2 regions of the Calidithermus terrae genome follow, and region 2 is predicted to be linked to the other one. Evidence: riboswitches for the same ligand, from Rfam matches in the RefSeq annotation. Region 2 holds a riboswitch; the other holds the start of a gene.

Region 1 (4,048 bases), on a different contig from region 2:
TTGGGCTAGCGCATCCTCCTGACGGCTGAGGGGGCTCATTCGACCGTAATGGCCTTAAAACCACACCTTCGCCCGATTGAGCCGGCCTGATTTCGTGCGATAGTGCGCTTCGCACTCCCGAGGGAGAGCGTTCGCTTGTGGCACAGGAGGAGATGAGGTTGAGAACGCAAACTACCCGCTTGTTGGCTGTAGGCGTGCTGTTGAGCGGCTTGGGGCTGGCGGCCGTGCCGGCCAACACCCTGCTCATCCAGCAGTCGGCGGACATCCCCACGCTCGACCCGGGCGAGACCTACGACACCTCCTCGGGGCAGGTCGTCGAGAACGTCTACGAGACCCTGCTGACTTATAAGGGCAAGAGCGTGGCCGAGCTCCAGCCGCTGCTGGCGACGTCCTGGAGCGCCTCGAGCGACGGCCGCACCTACACCTTCACCCTGCGCCGGGGCGTGAAGTTCCACTCGGGCAACGAGTTCACCTGCGCCGACGCGGAGTACAGCCTGCGCCGCAACCTGGTGACCAACAACCACAGCTCGGGCAACTGGTTCCTTTCCGAGAGCCTGCTGGGCACCGCGTCCAACGCCAAGGACGACCCGAGCATCACCTGGGCCAAGATCGCCGCGGCCGTGAGCTGCAACGCCAACGGTCAGCTGGTGCTCAAGCTGCCCAAGGCCGACCCCGCGCTCCTGGTCAAGCTGGCCTTCGCCGGCAACTCGGTCGTGGACAAGAAGCACGCCGTCTCCATCGGCGAGTGGGACGGCACCGAGGCCACCTGGAAGGACTGGGTTGACCGCGAGCTCACCGAGTCGGCGCTCTCACAGAAGCCCAGCGGCACCGGCGCCTACCGCCTGGTGCGGCGCGACGCCAACACCACCGTGCTGCAGGCCTTCGACGGCTACTGGGGCGGCAAGCCCAAGCTGCAGAACGTGATCGTCCAGATCGTCAAGGAGCAGGCCACCCGCCTCGAGGCGCTGAAGAAGGGCGACGCCGACGTCGTCGAGACCGGGCCGCGGCCGGTGCTCGAGCAGCTCAAGGGCGTGGCCGGCCTCAAGGTCATCGACGGGCTGCCCAACGTCTCGGCCGCGGTCATCGCGATGAACCAGAACATCAAGGACCCCGGCGTGCTGGGCTCGGGCAAGCTCGACGGCAAGGGCATCCCCGCCAACTTCTTCTCCGACGTCAACGTGCGCAAGGCCTTCGCCTACTCCTTCGACTACGACCGCTACATCAAGGAGGTCCAGCTGGGCAAGGGCCTCCAGCGCACCATGGCGATGCCCGACACCTACTTCGGCTACGACGCCAAGCTCAGGAAGTACACCTACGACCCCAAGCAGGCCGAGGCGGCCTTCAAGAAGGCCTTCGGCGGGCAGCTCTGGAGCCGCGGCTTCGTGCTCAAGGCCCGCTACCGCGCGGGCTCGGCGGCCTCGCAGACGGCCATGGAGATCCTCAAGACCAACATCGAGAAGCTCAACCCCAAGTTCAAGGTCGAGCTCGAGCCCAAGACCTGGTCGGACTTCCTCAAGGACTCCCAGGAGGGCAAGGAGGCCATGATCCTCGTGAGCTGGGCCCCCGACTACGCCGACCCCGACAACTTCCTCTACACCTTCTACGCCTCGGACGGCTACTACAGCCCCCTGATGGGCCTGAAGGACGCCCAGATGGACCGCCTGCTCGAGCAGGCCCGCGCCACCACCGACCGGGCCAAGCGCGCGGCGCTGTACAGCCAGGTCGGGCAGCGCGCCTACGACCTCGCGCCCTCCATCCTGGTGCCTGCCGGGCAGGTCTTCATCGTGCACAGCGACAAGCTGCGCGGCATCGCCGAGAATTACAACCCCATGTTCTCGGGCATCACCGGCACCTTCTGGAAGAGCCTGAGCAAGGCCGGGCTCTGAACGGCCTTCTGACCCAGGGTCCCCCCGCGAGCAGCGGGGGGACTTGCCTTCGAGGGGCATTAATCACAGCTTCCAGGGCTTCCTCGAGCTAAGGTGCGAGCTGGAAGGGTTCGCCTTTCCGCCTCGGAGGCGAGGAAGCCTGTCCTGCACTTGGGCGCCTGGGACAGGCCGAGCCAGTGGCGCAACCGGCCGAGTCGAGCAAACCCGCACCGCTGCCCTGGGCGTTGGCAGCCTGTTCGAGGTTTTTCGGTCGGTGAGGCACCCAGCCTGGCCGACCGTGCCTTAATTTCGGCCGGACCCCCCAACGCCAGCCAGGCCCTAGCGAGGCCATTCATGCGCATCGGAATTCTCTCGGACATCCACGCCAACCTGCCCGCCCTGGCGGCGGCGCTGGGCTGGTTGTCCAAGCAACAGCTCGACGCCATCGTCGCGGTGGGCGACATCGTGGGCTACGGCCCCCACCCCAAGCCGGTCATCCGCATGCTCCAGCGCTTCAACGTGCACTGCATCGGGGGCGGCAGCGACATGCGCGTGGCCTTCCGGGTGCTCTCCAGCGCTCCCCGCAGCAGCATCTCCGACCTCACCCTGCGCTGGACCATCGCCCAGCTCGAGGAGCCGGAGATCGCCTTCCTCAAGGGCCTGCGCTACCGCCACCGCGTGCCGCTGGGCAGGGGACAGCTCATGGCCTTCCACGGCACCCCCGAAGACCCGGAGGTCAAGATCGACCTCGAGCTCCCCGCCGCCGACCTGCTGCCGCTGTTCGAGCGCTTCGACGCCTCCTGCATCGTGGCCTCGGGCAGCCACCTGCCCTTCCAGCGCTGGCTGGGCGACCGCCTGATCTTCGACCCCGGCTCGGTGGGCCTGAGCCTGGGCGGGGCCCCCGGCGCCGACGTGGCGGTGCTCGAGGACACCCCCCAGGGCCTCAAGGTCCAGTTCAAGAAGCTCCCCTACGACACCGAGTGGGTGGCCCAGGACATGGCCCTCGTCGGCTTCCCCCCGCCCCTCATCGAGGCGATCCGGCAGGGCTCCTTCACCCCTTCCGACCAGCCCGCCTCCAACGCGACCATCGAGTGGGTGCCGGCGGTGCACGGGTAGGGTTGGCGGGCACGGGTCGTACGTCCTGCGCCCTACGTCGAACGCCAAACGTCGAACGCCGAATGCCGAACGCAAGACGCAAAACGCCGGTCGTGCGTCCTACGTCCTACGCCGTACGCAAAACGCAAGACGCAAAACGCAAGACGCAAGACGTTTTGGCCCTAGACCCCCGATCCTGGACCCTCGACAAACCGCGGAGCACGGGGCCCTAAACCCATCCCCCTTCTGGCGTCCGGCCTTAGGCGTTGGGCGTTGGGCGTGCCGTCCTGGAAGAAGGCGAAGGGCGGGCGCACGGGGTCGATGAGCAGGTGAACGGGGCCGTCCTCGAGCCCCTCCCCCAGCCGCGCGGGCAGGGCCTGCTTGGGGTCGAACTCGAGCGCTTTGGGGTGCCAGAGGTAGCCCTGGAAGAGCTTCACGCCCCTCATGAGCCCTCCGGCGCGCCCGGGTCGCGGGCGAAAGGCGAGTGATCCGGGTGATGCATGCCTTTTACGCTATCACGCGTCCGCGCGGGCCACTTCCACCCCGCCGCGCAGGTAGACCCGGGGCAGCCGCGCCGCCAGCCGCACCGCCGGCTCGTAGCTCACCGTCCCGGTGAGCTCGGCCCAGCCCCACAGGCTCGAGCTGGGGTGGAAGTCGGGGGTGACCACCTCGAAGACGGTCTCGAGGCTCACCGGCCCGGGGACGCGCACGGTGATCTGGTCCATGGAGATGCGGCCCACCACGGGGTGGTTGTGCCCCTCGAGCCGCACCGTGGCCCGGTTGTAGAGCAGGCGCGGCATCCCGTCGGCGTAGCCCACGGGCAGGGTGGCGATCCACTCGTGGCCCTGCGTGGTGTAGAGCCCGCCGTAACCGATGGGGTGGCCGGGGGGCAGGCACTTGACTAAGGTGGGCCGGGCCAGCAGGCGGGCGACGGGCTCCAGGCCCACGCCGGGCCACAGCCCGTAGAGCGAGATCCCGGGCCGGACGGCATCGTAGGCGGCTTCGGGGTAGTTCAGGATGCCCGCGGTGTTGGCGAGGTGGTAGAGGTAGCCCGCCCCCCACGCCGACCGCACCGCCTCGAAGTGCGC
Region 2 (10,375 bases):
CGCGCGGGCGGGCCTCGAGGCGGCCAAGCGCAACGCCGCCCTGCAGGAGCAGGTGCTGCGGACCAACCTGGCCGCCGCCGAGCGGGGCCTAGGGCTCGCCCAAAGCGCCCTGGCCGACGGCGAGAAGGCCCTGGGCGAGGCCCGCGAGCGCGAGCGGCTGGGGCTCACCAGCCCCCTCGCCACCCTGCAGGCCGAGCTCGCCGCCCAGCAGGCCCGGCTCGGCCTCGAGCAGGCCCGCTTCGCGCGGGCGCAACGCCTCCTCGACCTCTACCGCTTCTATGCCCTCCCCCCCAGTGAGGTAACCCCATGAAACGGCTCATCCCCCTCCTCGCCTTCCTCGCCCTCGCCGCGGCCCAGAACCTGAGCCTCGAGACCGCCCTCGGCAAAGCCGCGTCCCAGGCCCCGGTCGTCTCGGCCAAGGCCGAGCTCGACGACGCCCAGGCCGCCCTGCAGCGGGTGCTGGCCGATCCCCTGCTCACCCGCCCCGGCCGGGTGCAGGCCGAGCAGCGCGTGGCGCTGGCCCAGGCCAGCTACACCCGGGCCCTGCGCCAGGCCGAGGGCTCCATCGCCGGCGCCTACGCGCAGGTGCTCGAGGCCAACCTGCAGAACCGGCTGGCCCAGCAGTCGCTCAAGCTGGCCGAGACCAACCTCCAGGTGGCGCAGATCCGCCAGAAGAACGGCTCGGGCACCGCGCTCGACGTGAAGAACGCCCAGAACCGCCTCGAGGACGCCCGCCGCCAGGCCGGCCTGGCCGAGAGCGGCTTCGCGCTGGCGCAGAGCAACCTGCGCAGCCTGGTAGGAGCCTTCGCCGCGCTCGACCCCCTCGCCAAGCTCCCCGAGCCGCCCGGCCCCGAGGCGGTGAAGGGCTACCTCGAGGCCAACCCCGACCTCCTGCAGGCCCGCCAGCGGGCCGAGTTGGCCCGGCTCCAGGTCGAGCTCCTCGACCCCAGCTACGCCGCCCGCGCCGACATCGACGCCGCCCGGGCCCGTGCCGAGCAGGCCCAGGCGGGCGCGCGCGAGGTCGAGCGGGCGCTGGCCCTGCAGTACGACCAGCTCTACAACCAGCTCGTCAGCGCCTCGAGGGCGCTGGGCGTCAGCCGTGCCGCCGTGGAGAACGCCCGCGAGCAGCTCGCCGCCGACAGGAAGCGGCTCGAGGGCGGCCTCATCAGCCCCATCGCCTACGCCCAGTCCGAGCTGGCCCTCACCCAGGCCGAGCTCGCGGCCCAGCAGGCCGTCGGCAACTACCTGCGGGCTTACTACAACCTCCTGACGGGCGGTGGGCGATGAGGGCAGCCGGGGTCTACCTCGCCCTCGGGCTGAGCCTGCTGGCGCTCGCCGCCTGCCGGCCCCAGACGGGGTCGGCCACCGCGGCGAAGGAAGAGCCGGCGGCCGAGCGCGTGGTGCGGGTGCGGGTGGTCGCGCCCAAGACGGGCCGCCTGGTGGCCGCCCGCACCACCGGGGTCACGCTGGCCCCGGCCCGCGAGAGCCAGGTGGCGGCGGGGGCTAGCGGGCGGGTCGAGCGCGTGCTGGTGAGCGAGGGGGCGCGGGTCGCGGCGGGCCAGGCGGTGATCGAGCTCGAGGCCACCAACGCGCGCAGCAGCCTACGCCAGGCCGAGCTCGGCCTCGAGCAGGCCCGGGTCAACCTCAGCCGCGCCCAGCGCTCGACCCAGGCCAACCTCGCGCCGCTGCAGGCCCAGCTCGAGGCCGCCCGCACCAACCTGAGCGTGGCCGAGCGGCGCCTGAAGGAGGGCCGGGAGCTCGCGGCGGCGGGGGCCATCGCCGCGGTGGAGCTCAGCGGCCTCGAGGCCGCCCGCGCCCAGGCCCAGGCCGCCTTTGACAACGCCCAGGAGAACCTCAGCCGCGCCCGGCGGGCCAACCAGGAGGACCTCGCGCTGCTGCGCATCCAGCTCGAGCAGGCCCAGGTGCAGGTGCAGCAGGCCCGCAAGGCCCTCGGCGAGACGGTGATCCGGGCCCCCTACGCCGGGGTGGTGGCCGAGGTGCTGGTCAACCCGGGCGAGTTCGTGGCCGCCGGGAGCCGGGCCTTCCGCCTGGCCGACACCCGCAGCCTCGAGGCCCGCTTCCGCATCCCGCCCTCCGAGGCCGCGCGGCTGCCGGTGGGCAGCGGGCTCAACCTCGACTACCAGGGCAAGACCTACTACGCCCGGCTGGTGCGCACCGCCCAGGTGCCCGGCAACGACCGTCTGGTGGAGGCGGTGGCCCAGGTCGCGGCCCCGCTCACGCCGGGGGCCACCGCCAACCTGCGCTACAACCTCGAGCTCGCCCAGGGCGTCCTGCTGCCCAGCGGGGCCCTGCTGCCCGGCGAGCGGCCCGCGGTGATGCTGGCCGAGGAGGGGCAGGCCCGGACGGCGGCGGTGCGGGTGCTGGGCGACAACGGCACCACCGTGGCCGTGGACGGCGTCCCCGCCGGGGCCCGGGTGATCTACCCGGTGCCCCCCAGCCTGCGCGACGGCGACAGGGTCGAGGTCATCCCGTGAGGCCGTGCCATGCGTGAGAGCCCGCTGGTCAAGTTCTTCGTCGAGCGCTTCGTCTTCTCCACGGCGGCCTTTTTGGCCCTGGTGCTCTTCGGGCTCATCGCCAGCCGGGGCCTGGGCGTGGACCTGCTGCCCAAGTTCGAGATCCCGGTCGTGGCCATCAGCACCACCTACCCCGGCGCCGGGCCCGAGGAGATCGAGAGCCAGATCTCCAGGCCCATCGAGGACGCCCTCTCCACGCTGCCCGGCCTCGACCAGATCTCCTCGCAGTCGAGCGAGGGCTTCTCGCTGGTCATCGCCCAGTTCGACTACGGGCGCTCGGTGGACCAGGTCGCCACCGACGTCTCGCAGCGGGTGGCGGCCGTGCGGGGCCAGCTCCCCCGCGACGCCTCGGCCCCGGTGGTGCAGAAGTTCGACCCCGCCTCCCAGCCCATCCTCTACGTGGCGGTCTCGGCCGAGGGGCGCGACCTGCGCGAGGTGGCCGACTACGTCGATAAGACGCTCAAGCCCCAGCTCCAGCTCGTGCCCGGGGTGGCCGACTTGCAGATCCAGGGCGCACCCCAGCGCCAGATCCAGGTGCTGCTCGACCCCTGGAAGCTCGCCGAGTACGGCCTCACCGCCAACCAGGTGGTGGGGGCCATCCAGGCCTCGGCCCTGGCGATCCCGGCCGGGAGCCAGGACCAGGGCGGGCAGCGCTTCAACTTCGTCACCCGCAGCCAGCCCCAGACCCCCGCCGACGTGGCGCGCATCGTGGTGGACCCGGCTCGAGGCCTCAAGGTCTCCGACTTCGCCAGCGTGCGCGACACCCAGGCCACCCCCAGCCGCTACACGCGCCTGTCGGGCGAGCCGGTGGTGCTGCTGGGCGTGCGCAAGACCCCCGACGCCAACGCGGTCTCGGTGGCGCAGGGCGTCAAGGGGACCCTGGCGAGGGCGACCTTGCCCGAAGGCTACCGCGCCCGCGTCACCGGCGACACCACCACCTTCATCCAGGCCACCGTCGAGGACACGCTGAAGGAGGTGGTCATCGTCGCGCTGGTGGTCTCCTTTGTGGTGCTGGTGTTCTTGGGCAAGCTCAACTCGGTCTTCAGCGTGGTGGTCGCCATCCCCATCACCATGGCCGGGGCGCTTCTGGTGTACGGGCTGCTGGGCTTCACCTTCAACGTCATCAGCCTGCTGGCGATCATCGTGGCGGTGGGGATCGTGGTGGACGACTCCATCGTGGTGGCCGAGAACATCGACCGCTACCGCCGCCAGAAGTACTCCGTCCCCGACGCCGTAGCCAAGGCCACCCGCGGGCTGCTCTCGCGCGAGGACGCCGCCGTGCTGGCCGAGCACATCGAGCGCTACCTGGCGCAGGGCCTGCCGGTGCACGCGGCGGTGGGCCGGGGCAGCGCCGACCTGCTCCCCGCCGACGACATCCCCGCCGTCGCCGCGCAGGTCGAGCACTGGCTCGAGCAGCCCTACGGCCTCAAGGACGCGGTGCTGCGCGGCACCACCGAGGTGCTCTCGGCGGTCTCGGCCGCGACGCTGTCGCTCCTGGCGGTGTTCTTGCCCATCAGCTTCCTGCCGGGCTTCGTGGGGCAGCTCTTCCGCGAGTTCGGGCTGGGGCTGGCGGCGGCGATCTTCTTCAGCTGGCTCGAGGCGCTGTTCTTCCTCACCGTGCGCCTGGCCTACTTCCCCGACCCCGAGCCCCCCACCTGGCGCGAGGTGCCCCGCAGCCTGCGCGGCATCCGCGAGGACTTCGGCTGGCTGGCGGGCAAGCTGCGCTCCTGGCAGGCGCTGCTGCTGCCGCTGTGGCTGGCCCTGCTGCCGCTGCGCTACGTGGGGCGCGTGCTGTTCGGGCTGGCGGGGGCGGTGAGCTCCTCGCTCTTCCACGCCTCCGAGCGCCTGTTCGACCTGCTGCGCGAGGCCTACGCCCGCAGCCTGGCCCGGCTGCTGCCCCGCAGCCCCCTGGTGCTCGCGGTGGGGGCGCTGTTCTTCCTCTCCATCGGCCTGGTGGCCCCCCGCGTGCCCTTCAACTTCACCCCCCGCTCCGACAACGGCGTGGTCAACGTGCGCCTCGAGCTGCCCAAGGGCACCGCCCTCGACGAGACCGACCGGCTGGCCCGCGAGGTCGAGGACTTCCTGCTGGCGCGCCCCTACGTTAAGGACGTGCTCACCGAGGTGGGCTCCTCCAACAGCGCGCTGGGCAGCGGCAACCCTGAGCGCGCCGACTTCACCGTGGTGCTGGCGGAGCACGGCGAGCGCGCGAACATCTACGCCATCGTCCCCGAGCTCGCCCGCGCGCTCGAGGCCCGGCTCGAGGCCCGCCCCGAGGCCACCCTGCGGGTCAAGGCCGCCGAGGGCGGCCCGGGGGGCGACGACTTCCAGTTCGTGCTCTCGGCCCCCACGCCCGAGCTGCTCGAGGAGCGCAACGCGAAGGCGCTCGAGGTGCTCTACGGCCTCGACTTCCTCGCCAACGTCTCCAGCAGCCTCGCCCAGAAGGCCAACGAGCGGGTGCTGGTGCCCGACGCCTCGGCGCTGGAGGGCACCGGCCTCACCCCCAACGACCTCGCCCAGGTGCTGCGGGTCTACAACGCGGGGGCGGAGGCGGCCAAGCTGCGCCGCTCGGGCCAGGAATACCCCATCGTGGTCAAGGCCGACCCCGGCCTCATCGGCAGCCCCAGCGCCCTGCTCTCGCTGCCGGTGTACTCCCCGAGCCTGCGCCAGTCGCTCCCGCTCGCGAGCCTCAGCCGCTTCGACAGCCGCCAGAGCCCCGCCACGCTGGCCCGCACCAACAACGCCTTCTCCGCCGGCATCACCGCCAACCGCTCGGAGAGCGCGACCAGCGGGGTCTTCCAGTACAGCCAGCAGATCGAGCAGGCGCTCGAGGAGGCCGGCGTCCTCGGCGACGGGGTGCGGCTGGAGAGCCAGGGCGGGGCCGCCTTCGTGGGCGACCTCGCCAGCACCGCGCCCATCGCCTTCGGGCTGGCGCTGCTGCTGAACTACCTGGTCATCGCCAGCCAGTTCAACGCCTTCCGCTACCCCCTCTACCTGCTGCTGCCCGTCCCGCTGGCGCTGGTGGGCGCCTTCTGGGCGCTATGGCTCTTCGGCGCGGGCCTCGACACCATCAGCGTGCTGGGCCTGGTGATGCTGATCGGGCTGGTGACCAAGAACGCCATCCTGCTCCTCGACTTCGCCGTGCGCCAGGCCCAGGAGAAGCCGCTCTACGACGCCTTGGTGGAGGCCGCCCGGCTGCGCCTGCGCCCCATCCTCATGACCACCCTCACCGTGCTGATCATCTCGCTGCCGCTGATCCTGGCGAGCGGGGAGGGCTCGGAGTTCCGCAAGCCGCTGGGCATCATCATCCTGGGCGGCGTCACGGTCTCGACGCTGCTGACGCTCTACGTGGTGCCCGCCGCCTTCTACCTCTTCGAGCGCCGCCGCTACCAGGGGCAAACCCTGCCCAAGACCCCGGCCCCCACAGCCACCGACTGACCATGAGCCGCAAAACCGCCCGACCCCAGACCCTCGTCGCCAGCCGCCGCTTCTGGCTGATCTTCTTCGGCCTGATGCTCTTCTTCGCCGCCAGCGTGGTGTTCTACGTCTGGCAGGCCCTCAAGCCCATCCCCCCCGCGCCCGAGGCCCTGGGCGCCCTCAGCAGCGACAGCGCCGTGAGGGTGGAGGCCAGGAACTGGGGCTACCTGCTGCGCCCCGCCGGGGAGGCCGCGAGAGTGGGCCTGGCCTTCTACCCCGGCGCGCGCGTGGACTACCGCGCCTACGCCCCGGTGCTGCGGCAGGTGGCCGCGGCGGGCCACCCGGTCGCGCTGCTGTGGGTGCCCTTCAACCTCGCCATCAGCGACCAGGACCGGGCGCGGGTGGTGCTCGAGGGCTACCCCCAGACCAAGTGGGTGCTGGCCGGCCACTCCATGGGCGGCGTGGCCGCCGCCAACTTCGCCGCCTCCGGCGACCCCCTGGTTCAGCGCTCGGTGGCGGGGCTGGTCTTGTGGGCCTCCTACCCCCAGAACGACCTCTCGAGCCGCACCCTCCCCACCCTGGCCCTCTTCGGCGGCAAGGACGGCCTGCTCACCGCCGAGGAACGCGCCCGCCAGATCCCCCGCATGCCCAAGGGCACCCGGGTCGAGGTGATCGAGGGCCTCAACCACGCCGGTTTCGGGGCCTACGGGGCCCAGCCCGGCGACCAGCCCGCCGACATCGGCCAACCCGAGGGCTGGCAGCGCATCGTACAGGCCACGGTGGCGTTCTTGCGGAGGGTCGATAGCCGATAACTAAGGGCCCGTAGCTCGTGGCGTGTGAAAAGTCGAGAGTCTAGGGCCGAGGATCGAGGGCCGAGGCGTCTTGCGTCTTGCGTACGACGTACGACGTACGACCCGCGTCCGGCGTCTGGCGTTTAGCTATCGACGATCGGCTATCGACTATTGACTATCAGCCATCGCCTCAGAACAACGTCAAGTCCACCCCACCCGGCCCCTCCGGCATCGGCGCGAAGAACCCCCGCGCCTGGCGCAGGTTGACCGTGAGGAAGGGGTGGCGCTCGAGGCACTTCGCCTGGCTGAGCGGCTGGCCCAGGGGGTAGACCTCGGCCTCGAAGAGGGGCTGGAAGGGCAGGGCGAGGGCCACGTACTGGTGGAAGTCCTGGCCTTCGGGGCCCTCGAGCCAGCCCACCAGCACGCTGTGAGGGTACAGCAGGGCCACCCTCCGGCGCTTGCCGCCCCGGACGGCCGGGGGCCGCCCGCCTTGCAGGTAGAGCACCCGCTCCTTGGGCAGGCCCATCGAGGGGAGCACCGCCAGGATGTCCTCGGCCCGGGGCGTCGCGGGGGAGTCGGAGCGGTAGAGGTTGACGCTGGCGAGGGGGAGAAGGGGGCTGTCGCCCTGGTTGAGCCAGTCGGCGGTGGAGGGCAGGGGCTGGCCCAGCGTGCCCTGCGGCAGGTAGATGAGGCCGTAGAGCTGGAGGTCGGCGAGGTAGAGGTGGGCTTCGTAGCCGCTGAGGATCTCGTCGGGGAGGGGTTGAAGCAGGCTCTTGGGCATGGGGACCTCCTCTAGTTGCACGCGGGGTTGGCGGGGTCAATCACCTTGGAAACGTCGATCAGGCCGTGGCCGGTCTCGGGCGAGGGGGCGGAGAGCTGGGCGGCGCTGCGCAGGCAGGAACGGACGGCCTCGAGCGTGGCGCTGCCCGCGCCTTCGGGGTGGAAGGTGCCGTGCTGGCGCTGGTTCTGGTAGAGGTGCAGCGCGACGGTGGCGCTGACGAAGGCCGCCGACATCGAGGTGCCGTAGGCGTTGCCCACGCCGTCGGCGGCCTGGCCGCCGTAGCTGGGGACGGCGGTGCCGGGGGCCACGAAGTCGAGCTCGGGGCCGTAGTTGGAGCCGAACCCGTTGCCCCACACGGCGCGCTGGCCCTGCGCGTCGGTGGCGCCCACGGCGAGGACGTAGGGCGAGGAGGCCGGGTAGCCCACGCTGGCGCTGCCGGAGTTGCCGCTAGCAGCCACCACCACCAGCCCCTGGGCGCTGACCTTAGCCAGCACGCTCTCGAGGTAGGGGTCGAAGGCCTGACCGGCCAGCGAGAGGTTGACCACCTGGGCGGGGGTGGGGTTGGTGAAGGCCCGGCCGCCGATCTCGGTCCGGCCGGCGGCGTACTCGAGGGCCTGCGCGATCTGGAGCGTGCCGGTGCGGCCCTGGGCGTCGAAGATCTTGATGGGCAGGACCTGGGCGAGGTTGTAGCTCACCCCGGCCAGCATCGAGCCGTCGTTGGTGGTCGCGGCGATGACGCCGGCGACCGCCGTGCCGTGGGAGTCGCCGCCGTGGGGGGCCACGGCGCCCTGGCGGGGCTGGGGGGCCTCGAGGCTAGCCCCCACCACGTCCAGCCAGCTCGACTGGGGGGTGAGGTTGGGGGCGAGGTCGGGGCGGTCGGTGAAGAAGCCGGTGTCGGCCACGGCGACCACGGGGCGCTCGCAGCCCGCGCTCAGGCCCTTCCAGGCCTGCTCGAGGCGCATCTGGGCGAAGAGCTCGTCCTGGGCGGGGTACTGGCGGTTGGCCGGGGGCACGGCGGCCAGGGCGGCCTCGTAGAGGTACTCGGGCTGGGCGTAGTCGGCCAGGCCCTGCTCGACGAGGGCGCGGGCCTTGGCGGCCTCCTGGCCCTGCGGCACCCGCACCACGCCCCAGCCGCCCTCCAGGCGCACAGCGCCCAGCTTCTGCAAGCGGCTGTCGCTCTGGCTGAACACCAGCAGGCGGCCGCTGGCGTAGGGGCGGTCGAAGCGGCCCAGCCCGGCGGGCCTGAGCGGCTCGGGCGCGGCGAGCGCGGCGCGGGCGGCGGGCCGGCTCGAGCTCGGGCAGCTCACGGAGGCCTGGGGCTCGACCGTGACGCTCTGGGTCTTGACCGCGCGGCCCTGGGGGGTGGCGAGCTCGAGGGTGAAGCGGTAGGTCTTGGCGGCGGTGGTGGGGTTGCCCCGCACCTTCACCGAGAAGGAGCGGTCGCGGGTGGTGAGGGGAAAGCCCGGCAGGGCGGGCTCGCTCGTGACGGTCACTTCCCCGGCGCCTTCGGCCTGCCAGAAGAAGGAGACTTCTCCCCCGCTCACCGGAAGCTGGGCGGGCACGGCCGTGAACTCGGCCTGGGTCTGGGCGACGGGCTGTCCGCAGCCCGCCAGGACCACAGCGGCGAGCCCGGCCACCGCCCAGAGCGGACGAAAGGTCGAAGAGCCAACGGTAAAGATGAGTGGGAAAAGCCAAGGTCCGTCAGGAACGCTTTTTCTGCGTTCGGCCGGTTGCACCACTGGCTCCCCGGTTCCCTTGGTGCCCACGTTGGGAAACACGGTTCAACGCCTCCGAACACCCTAAACGACGCCTAGGGCCAGGCTGGGAACCTGACCGGCGAGAAACGCCCACGGCGTGGCAAGATGCGTACGGAGTGGTTGTCTCTCGGCCGGTTGCGCCACTGGCTCGGCCTGTCCCAGGCGCCCAAATGCAGGACAGGCTTCGTCGCCTCCGAGAGGAGGTTTCCCTCCAGGTGCCGTTGTACCACATCCCTTAGGTGGGGAAATGGTCAAACGTCACATCTGGGGCGTTACTTTCGTGACTTGGGAGTGCCCTCCGGCACTGCCGCGCCTCACTCCCACTCGATGGTGGCGGGCGGTTTGGAGGTTATGTCGTAGACCACGCGCCCGACCTCGGGGACTTGGCGGGTGATCTTGCGGGCGACCTCGTCGAGGAAGTCGAGGGGCAGGCGGGCCCAGTCGGCGGTCATGAAGTCGGCGGTGCTCACCGCCCGCAGGCCCAGCACGTAGCCGTAGCTGCGCTCGTCGCCGATGACGCCCACGCTCTGCAGGGGGGTGAGCACGGCCAGGGCCTGAGAAACGCTGTCGTAGAGGTTCCAGTCGCGCAGGGCGCTGATGAAGATGTCGTCGGCGCGGCGCAGGACGTCGAGCTTCTCGGGCGTGACCTCGCCCAGGATGCGGATGGAGAGGCCGGGGCCCGGGAAGGGGTGGCGCATGCGGATGGGCTCGGGGAGGCCCAGGAGCAGGGCGAGCTCGCGCACCTCGTCCTTGAAGAGGTAGCGGAAGGGCTCCAGGAGCTCGAAGTTGAGGTCCGGGGGCAGCCCCCCCACGTTGTGGTGGCTCTTGATGTTGGCCGCCCCTTCCCCGCCCGCCGACTCGATGACGTCGGGGTAGAGCGTGCCCTGCGCCAGCCAGCGGCAGCCCTCCTGCGAGAGCTTGCGGGCTTCGGCCTCGAAGACCCGGATGAACTCCCGCCCCACGATCTTGCGCTTTTCCTCGGGGTCGGCAACCCCCTTCAGCGCCCGCAGGAACTGCTCGGAGGCGTCCACCACCCGCAAATTCTCGTCGCCCAGGGGCCGCAGGGCCTGCTCGACCTCGTGGCGCTCGTTCAGGCGC

What was found. Region 2 has a riboswitch for cyclic di-GMP ahead of Mterra_RS13855 (S8 family peptidase). Riboswitches for the same ligand answer to the same signal wherever they lie in the genome.
Region 1: another riboswitch for cyclic di-GMP. It lies ahead of Mterra_RS19130 (metallophosphoesterase family protein); the one in region 2 lies ahead of Mterra_RS13855 (S8 family peptidase).

The regions. Positions count from the first base shown of each region.
Region 1 is NZ_QXDL01000275.1:236-4,283, forward strand. Features, by position in the region: gene Mterra_RS19125 (ABC transporter substrate-binding protein) at 180-1,886, shown strand; cyclic di-GMP riboswitch class II at 2,003-2,086, shown strand; gene Mterra_RS19130 (metallophosphoesterase family protein) at 2,220-2,981, shown strand; gene Mterra_RS19135 (DUF3208 family protein) at 3,143-3,406, opposite strand; partial or broken gene alr (alanine racemase) at 3,476-4,048, opposite strand, start outside.
Region 2 is NZ_QXDL01000126.1:758-11,132, forward strand. Features, by position in the region: partial or broken gene Mterra_RS13825 (TolC family protein) at 1-310, shown strand, start outside; gene Mterra_RS13830 (TolC family protein) at 307-1,287, shown strand; gene Mterra_RS13835 (efflux RND transporter periplasmic adaptor subunit) at 1,284-2,495, shown strand; gene Mterra_RS13840 (efflux RND transporter permease subunit) at 2,505-5,969, shown strand; gene Mterra_RS13845 (alpha/beta hydrolase) at 5,972-6,760, shown strand; gene Mterra_RS13850 (hypothetical protein) at 6,930-7,520, opposite strand; gene Mterra_RS13855 (S8 family peptidase) at 7,532-9,157, opposite strand; cyclic di-GMP riboswitch class II at 9,236-9,321, opposite strand; cyclic di-GMP riboswitch class II at 9,398-9,481, opposite strand; gene guaA (glutamine-hydrolyzing GMP synthase) at 9,592-10,375, opposite strand, start outside.